Longibacter salinarum: one gene and its partner. The protein of the gene in region 2 interacts with the protein of the main gene of each other region in a pairwise test. Links are inferred from orthologs where the notes say so. Each region holds a gene or a part of one and is shown on either strand. Other genes may lie near its edges.

Region 1 (3,597 bases), on a different replicon or contig from region 2:
TTGTTCTTGCCGCCGGTCTCCTCTATCTCGCGTTTCGAGGCATTGACGTCGACACCATCACGCGGGCGTTCCGGCAAGCCAACTACCGGTGGGTACCGGTTCTCGTCGTGCTTGTGATCGTAGCCAACTGGATGCGCGCCTGGCGCTGGCAGGTACTGCTGGAGGCGCTCCCGAGTGAAACCGCCCGTTCCGACACGGAGCGTCCGCCCGAACCGAAATTGTCGGATTCGTTCGCGTCCGTCATGATCGGGTACATGGTCAACTACGCGGCGCCGCGCATGGGTGAATTTGCTCGAACGGCAAATATGTCCACGCAGTCAAGGCTTCGCTTCAGCTCCGTCTTCGGCACCGTCGTGGTCGAACGCGTGTTCGACACCGCGGTGCTTGGATTTGCCATTCTTAGCTCGGGCATTCTCCTCATCGACCGTATGCCCGTCGTGCGCCAGACGTTCGTCGACCCCGTCCTCGCCCGCCTGGAGGCGTTACCGGCCCTTTCACTTGCACTCTGGATTCTCGCCGGCATTGCCGTCGTCGCAGGTATCGCCGGCCTCCTCTGGCGCCTATTCCAAAACGAGCAGTCGGCGTTGCGTCAGATGTGGACCAGTACGCTGCAGCCTGCACTGGTGTCCTTCAAGGACGGCTTCATGACGCTTCGCCGCTCCCCTCGTAGGTGGACGATCGTCTGGACGACAATCGGGATGTGGGGAGGTTATCTACTGATGGCGTACATCCCCTTTCGCATGCTTGGCCTCGCGGGTCCATACGACATCAGCCTGGTCGACGCCTGGATTTTGATGGCCATTGGGTCGCTCGGCCTTCTCGTGCCGTCCCCCGGGGGCATCGGCTCGTACCACTATGTGACGATCCAGGCGCTCGTTCTGCTGTACAGCATGCCCGAGGGCTCATCCGCCTCGTACGCGGTCCTGACGCACGCGGCGCAGCTCGTATTCTACACCATCGCCGGACTGCTCGCTCTCGTGCACCAGGGTGGCAGCTTCACCCGGCTATTTCAACAGAGGCCCTCAGATGTAGACGCATCGGCATCCGAAGAAGAAACGTCACCGATAAACGGCGAACGCGACTGCGTTTCTGGAGCCGGCAATACCTCTCAACTCTCGGCCGCATCCGTTACGAAAGGCGCGGACGAGCGGCTGTGAGCAGGAAGATGCCCGCGGCCACGGACACGTTGAGGCTCTCCGCCGGGCCCCGCATCGGAATCGACGCCAGCTCGTCGCATGCCGCAGCGACATCGGAAGCCAACCCTTCTCCCTCGCTTCCGAGCACAACGGCCATTGCGCGGTCGAAGTCCACATCCCACACGGTCGTCTCGGACGTACCCTCCGCACCGCAGACCCAGTAGCCTCGCTCCTTGAGTTGCTGCAGGACCGTCGGGAGGTTCGCCGCCCGAGCGATCGGAATCCGCGTGGCCGTACCCGCGCTGGCCTTGATCGCAGCAGCGTTGAGCGGGGCCATCGAAGACTGAGGAACGATGACGCCGTCCACGCCCGCGGCAACGGCACTGCGCAAGATCGCGCCGAAGTTTCGTGTGTCGGTGACGCGATCAATCACCAGAAGGAGGGGCTTCCGATCCTGAACGTCCGCCCACGTCGGCGCAACCTCCGTCAGCAAGTCATGAACAGAGGAGTACGTGATGGGGCTCGCGATCGCGACAACGCCCTGGTGCACCGCTCCCTGTGACTCATGGTTGAGACGTGCCTCCGGTACGTACTGCACGGGCACGCCACGCTCCTTCGCCGCGCTCCGAATGGCTCCGATCGCTTCGCCGGACGCGCCCTGCGCCAGCATGACTTTTTCGATTCCCTGATCGGCTCGCTCCAGCGCTTCCCGAACGGGATTGCGCCCAATGATGGTAGAGGTGTCGGCGTCGGCCATGGAGCGTCGGATCAAGTGAATAGCAGGTACAAGGACGAGAGTTGCATTGACGGAGACACGGTCTAGTTTCCCGTCGGGACGGAATTGTAAGTGAAGTGAACACCACGCCTCGCACCAACGTCCGTTATAAATCGATTCATATCAGCATTGGTACCCGGGAAAACCTGGCATATGCGACTCATCGGTTGAACTTAACACCGTTAAGCACTACCATAACGCGTCCAGACCGGTGGGTTCTCATCGACCTTTACCATCGACGCCTGGTCTACTGATCCAATCGCGGTAGCGCTTTCAAGGGCACCGCGTCGACCTTCTCTCGTCTGCGTCCTTCCCAAACTCCCCTGCGGCCATGAGCCGATCCATGAATGGCGTTTCCGGCGCCGGCTCCCGTACTCCCGTACTGATTGACGGATGCCGTATCCCCTTCCAGCGGGCCGGCACAGCATATACCGACCTGATGGCCTACGACATGGGCCGAATGGCACTCAAAGGACTGTTGATGCGGACCGGCGTCGACAAGGATGTCGTCGACCGCATCGTGATGGGCTGCGTCATTCAGGATGTGGAAACGAGCAACGTGGCTCGCGAAGCCGCCCTCGGCGCCGGCTTTCCGAAGCATATTCCCGCGTTCACCGTGACGATGGCCTGTATCTCAAGCAATCAGGCCGTGACCAGCGGCGTCGACCTGATCCGCGGCGGACTCGCCGATACGATCATTGCCGGGGGCACAGAAACCATGTCGGACCCGCCGATCCGCGTCAAGCGAAGCGTCCGGAAGCGGCTGTTCGAAGCCCGCAAGGCGAAAGGACCCGGCGACTACCTCGACCTGGTGAAAGGGCTCGGACCGTCGGACCTCGTCCCAGAGGCGCCGTCTATTGCAGAGTTCTCAACCGGCGAGGTGATGGGAGAGAGTGCCGATAAGCTTGCGGCCATGTTCGGCGTCAGTCGGGAAGATCAGGACGAATACGCTCTCCTCTCCCACCATCGAGCGGCCGCCGCTCAGGAGGACGGTCGACTCGCCAAAGAGCTGGTCCCGGCCACAGTCCCTCCGGATTTCGACGTGGTCGCCCACGACAACGTCGTGCGGCCCAATACGACGCTCGAAAAGCTGGAGAACCTATCGCCGGCGTTCATTAAGCCGTACGGTACCGTTACAGCCGGCAACTCGTCGGCGCTTACGGACGGCGCCTCCGCCGCGCTCATTATGAGCCAGGCGCGGGCTGACGCTGATGGACATGAGCCCATCGCGACTCTTCGCGACTACGCTTTCGTCGCGCAGGATCCGGGCGCCGAATTGCTTCTCGGCCCAGCGTACGCCATCCCAATGGTGCTGGACGAAGCAGGCTTAACGCTCGACGATATCGACGTCATCGAGCTCCACGAAGCATTTGCCGGACAGGTGCTCGCCGTGCTCGAAGCCCTGCGCTCCGACACGTTTGCAGAAGAGAAACTCAACCGGACGTCCGCGGTCGGCGACGTGGATATGGATAAACTCAACACACGGGGCGGCTCCCTCTCGCTCGGCCACCCGTTCGGTGCGACCGGCGTGCGGCTCGTCACCACCGCTGCGAACCGACTCCATGAAGAGGATGGCCGGTGGGCACTCGTCGCCGCGTGCGCCGCAGGTGGACAGGGCCACGCTATGCTGATCGAACGCGTTTAGCCCCCACCTCCTCGCGCCGCTCCCTCCTTGCTTCCACCCCT
Region 2 (4,104 bases):
GGTAAAGCGGACAGACACTTTTCCCTCGACTCCCGCACGCTGGGCACGCTCGGGATACTCGAGATTCTCGTAGAGCGACTTCATCCCGCCCTTCGGCTTCGGCATCTGCTCCACGACGACGAACGGTTCGCCTTCAGACCGGTCCTCCCGCACGTCCGGAGGCGTCGGCGACGTCACCGGCGGCTCATCTTCTAAAATCAGTTTGTCCCATTCGACCTTTTCGGGACCAATGATCCTTTCGTCTGGGACGACCTGCGGCACCATGGGTCGGGCCGGCGGCGGGGGCGTGGCATCTTTCGTAGGAGGCGGGAGGTGCTTGAGGTCCACAGTCTCCGGTGGAGGCGGGGTCGGGGTGGCGGGCTCCGACCGATAAAAACTCAGGCTCGCTGCGACCAAGACGAAGGAGAGTGAAAGCACAGCTCCCGTGGCCATGTGGAGGGAATAGTCACGACGCCACGTCGAACCAGCTTTTTTCGAAACAGGCATAAGGACACTGAAATCTATGAACGGAAACAATCGTTCGCCGTCTCTTCACAAATCGAGATTCAATGTCCCCAACAGGTTTGTGTAGATCAAGTGAAGTAGGTGTTCGTAACAATATCTGCCTCAGCCCTCTCTGGCAGCCGGTTCTTCGTTGGATTCGACCGTGCGCGAGCGGTATAGAAGGTAAGTGCCGAGGCCAAGGACCAGGCCGACGACATCTGCGAGAGCATCGTACGGATCGGCAGATCGCTTGAACGGAATGATCAGCTGGTAAAACTCACTCCCAACTGCGAACAAAAGTCCTCCAAGAAAGAGATTGCGTACCCGTCGCCACGGAATGGTCCACGGCACGCGTGGCTCGTCCGGCCTCAGGGCACGCATCCAAAAGATCGCGAGTCCGCCAAACAGGATGACATGTGCAAATTTATCCAGCGTCAACGATGGATCGACCTTCGGTAAACCGGGCGCCGGGATCGTCAGCGCGACAATAATGCCCGCCGTCCACAGCGCCGCCAGAATGAGGTAATGACGGGTGTCGAGAGATCGAAGGAGGCGAGAAAGCCAGTTCATGCGGTTGCGCTTCATCAGAAGAAAAATAGGGCAGACACCGTGTCAACGGGCTTGTCTACATCGTTGATACCGGACCGGCATCTCGTCCGCTATCACGTTAGACGGAGTGACAGAGCCACCGAGGTCCGTCTAGAGGTTACGTCACCTGCTCGCCTTCGATGTGCCGCAGATTTCGTACGCCGCTTTCGCCACCTCGTCGAGCACATCCGTGGCTTGCATCGTGCGGGCATCCGAGTGGGTGGCGTACCGGTCGGCGGCCGCGCCCCCGAGGTGCATTCCGGCGGCAGCGGCGTGAATCGGCTGGAGTCCCTGCGCGAGGAAGCCGGCGCAGAGCCCCGCCAGCACGTCTCCCGTTCCCGCGACGGCAAGCGACGGCCCGCCGGCGCCCCCGACGAAGGTCGTCCCGTCCGGCGAAGCGACTACGCTCGGGTGCCCTTTCAGCAGCAACACGACATTCCATCGCTTCGCGTACGCCTGAGCGACTCCGATTCGGTCGGAAAAGTCCACGTCTTCTCCCGCCAGCCGCTTGAACTCGCCGGCATGGGGCGTGAGAATCCATCGGCCGTTCGGCTCCAGATTACCGTCCTCCGCCCCGAGGACGCCGGCAATCGCATTCAGGCCGTCGGCATCGATCACCGCGGGAAGGTCTGTTTCAGAAAGGAAATCGCAAATCGAAGACTGCGTCATCGATTTGCGACCGAGTCCGGGTCCGACGAGAAGAGCGCGTGCCTTGTCAAGACGATCCGATAGCGTGTCGTGAATGTCTGGAGCCAGCCCGTCCTCCCACTCCGGCAGCGCAAGCGTCGGGATGGAGGTCATTTTCTGCGCGAGCGTCGACTCGATCGACTCCGGGCAAGCACACGCGACGTACCCTGACCCGGCACGGGCAGCGGCACGAGACGCCATGACCGGCGCTCCGATGTATCCAGGAGCCCCGCCGACGACGACCGTCATGCCAACCGAATATTTGTGGGCGTCGTTGGCTCGTTCCGGCCACCACCGGCAGAGATCCTCGTCCGATGTCCGAAACGCGCAGCCGGCATCACGGGACACGCGACTGAGTATGTACCGCGGCATCCCGATGTCGACGATGTCGATCTCGCCCGCATATTGTGCTCCATCTCCGACGACCAGCCCGGCCTTCATCGACGCCATCGTTGCCGTTTGATCGGCCCGAACGCAGACGCCGAGCGCTGCGCCCGTGTCGCTGTGCAAACCGGTGGGTATATCAAGCGCTGTAACTTTCTCCTCCTGCCCATTCAGCCACTCGACCATACCGCGCAATGGCTCGCGCACCTCGCTCGTCAGCCCCGTTCCGAGCATCGCGTCGACGTACAGGCTAGGTTGGACCGCAGCCGCCTGCGCCTCCAGAGCCTCGACACGATCGCAGGTTGAGAGTGTCAGGTTGTCGGCGGCGCTGCCGGGGGAGTTAGCGAGCGACTGTAGCAGTTCGAGATTGTGCGCCGGATCGTCGCGCAGATCCTCAGGCGGTGCGGTGCACGCGACGTGGACCCGTGCTCCGCGCTCGGCGAGATGACGCGCCACCACGAGGCCGTCACCCCCGTTATTCCCTTTCCCGCAGATGATGAACGCACGAATCGTTTCGGCCGGGCCGTAGCGACGGAGGATGGCCGATGTGGCCCCACGTCCCGCCGTTTCCATCAGCGTAAAGCCAGGCAGGCCGAAGTCCTCGATCGTGGTTCGGTCAGCCTTACGCATGGCATCAGCCGTGAGGAGCACATCGCGCGGCAAGCATCGGTCGGGCATCGTGGAAATGCGGGTCAGGTGAGATAAGCGGACGCCGAGTCCTATGGCGATTCGGCAAGGTTCTCGATGCGGATCGGCCGGGCGAGGACAGGGATCCGGAGTGGCGCCGGCAGAACAGTTGTCCAACGAGGACGACTTTCGGTGGGTTGTTCGGTCCACGTAACGGGCTCCGCCGGTTTGTACGGAAGAAGGCGCCCGGGATCCCATCGGCCGTTGCCGTTTCTATCGAGGAAGGCACGGAAGCGGTAGCTCCCCTCCGGGAGCATATCGAAGACGAATGTTGTGTCGGCTCCTACGACTTCCGTTCGCCTATCCACTGGAATGGAGCTTGATGTGGCGTACAGCTCGACAATCACGGAACCCGCAAGTCGGCTGCTGTCGACCGGCTGGTAGCGAATACGAAGTTTGGGCTCTTCGCTCGGTGGTTGTCGGAGTGAATCCGTCTGGGTGGTGTCCGCTTGGACGGAATCCGCAACGGTTGTGTCCACCTGCACGGTGTCCACCCGAGCCGAATCTGCGGCAGCGTCCGTCGCCCCAGCTAGCGAGTCTGCCGCTGTCGTGTCCGCCGGCGGTGCGTCGGATGTGTCCACGGTGATGGCCTGCCCTTCGAGTTCGCCGAGCACCTTCGACGTGACGCGCCGAAAGCGCCGCGTGTAGGTGGTATCCGCTCCGGCAAATGGGCCATCGTCCACGGCAACCTCCAGCGTCGTGCCTGGTGAGAGCGGTGGCTCAAACGTGAATCGGTAGTCCGTGCCGTCGGCGGTCGTCGCTGTAAGCGTTCGCGGTTGGCCGAGCGTGTCGCGGGCCGCGATGGCCGTTCCGAAGCGCGAGCTACCGACCGGTTGGTTGAACTGGACGCCGGGTTGATCCGGCGGCAGAAGCGGCACGGCCCCGGTCGAGTCCGGGGTCGCGTCAGCTGGCAGGAACTCGAGAAATCGGGTTGTGACCGTATCCGCCAGCGTAGTCGCCGCAAACCCGACGGTGGTATCCGGGAGCGCGGTACCGAGGGTGTCCTTGATCACACTGTCGGCAATCGACAACCGGTGGCGCCCTTCCTCCATCGCAGCCGTCATGAGAAGGTTGACTTCGGTAGACGGGATATCGCGTGCGTAAACCGACTCAATCGACTGTTCTTGATCGCGCAGAGAATCGATCAGCGGATAATCGGACGGGTCCAGCGATGGTTGAACGGGCTCACTGAAGCGAAGCGTGAGTCGCCGGTTGGATCGCGGTTGCACACGCTGGAGCTCCGGGGCGATGGTGTCGAGGCGCGCGACGATCCAG

What was found. The genes of interacting proteins can lie anywhere in the genome.
Region 1: the proteins of CRI94_RS10555 (region 2) and rlmB interact in binary tests that used the Escherichia coli proteins (3 or more experiments, as listed by UniProt). The link is inferred for Longibacter salinarum from one-to-one orthologs.

Annotation. Positions count from the first base shown.
Region 1 is NZ_PDEQ01000001.1:701,973-705,569, forward strand. Bases 12-2,990 are described here. They hold rlmB (23S rRNA (guanosine(2251)-2'-O)-methyltransferase RlmB), read right to left. Parts: upstream 1,894-2,990; coding sequence 1,129-1,893; downstream 12-1,128. Other genes in these bases: CRI94_RS02840 (lysylphosphatidylglycerol synthase transmembrane domain-containing protein), read left to right, coding at 12-1,157; CRI94_RS02850 (acetyl-CoA C-acyltransferase), read left to right, coding at 2,243-2,990. Also shown: more of CRI94_RS02840, read left to right, coding at 1-11; more of CRI94_RS02850, read left to right, coding at 2,991-3,556. UniProt on the Escherichia coli protein: Specifically methylates the ribose of guanosine 2251 in 23S rRNA.
Region 2 is NZ_PDEQ01000005.1:97,132-101,235, forward strand. The notes cover bases 508-3,420. They hold CRI94_RS10555 (NAD(P)H-hydrate dehydratase), read right to left. Parts: upstream 2,821-3,420; coding sequence 1,195-2,820; downstream 508-1,194. Other genes in these bases: CRI94_RS10550 (VanZ family protein), read right to left, coding at 607-1,053; CRI94_RS10560 (Ig-like domain-containing protein), read right to left, coding at 2,862-3,420. Also shown: CRI94_RS10545 (energy transducer TonB), read right to left, coding at 1-486; more of CRI94_RS10560, read right to left, coding at 3,421-4,104. UniProt on the Escherichia coli protein: Bifunctional enzyme that catalyzes the epimerization of the S- and R-forms of NAD(P)HX and the dehydration of the S-form of NAD(P)HX at the expense of ADP, which is converted to AMP.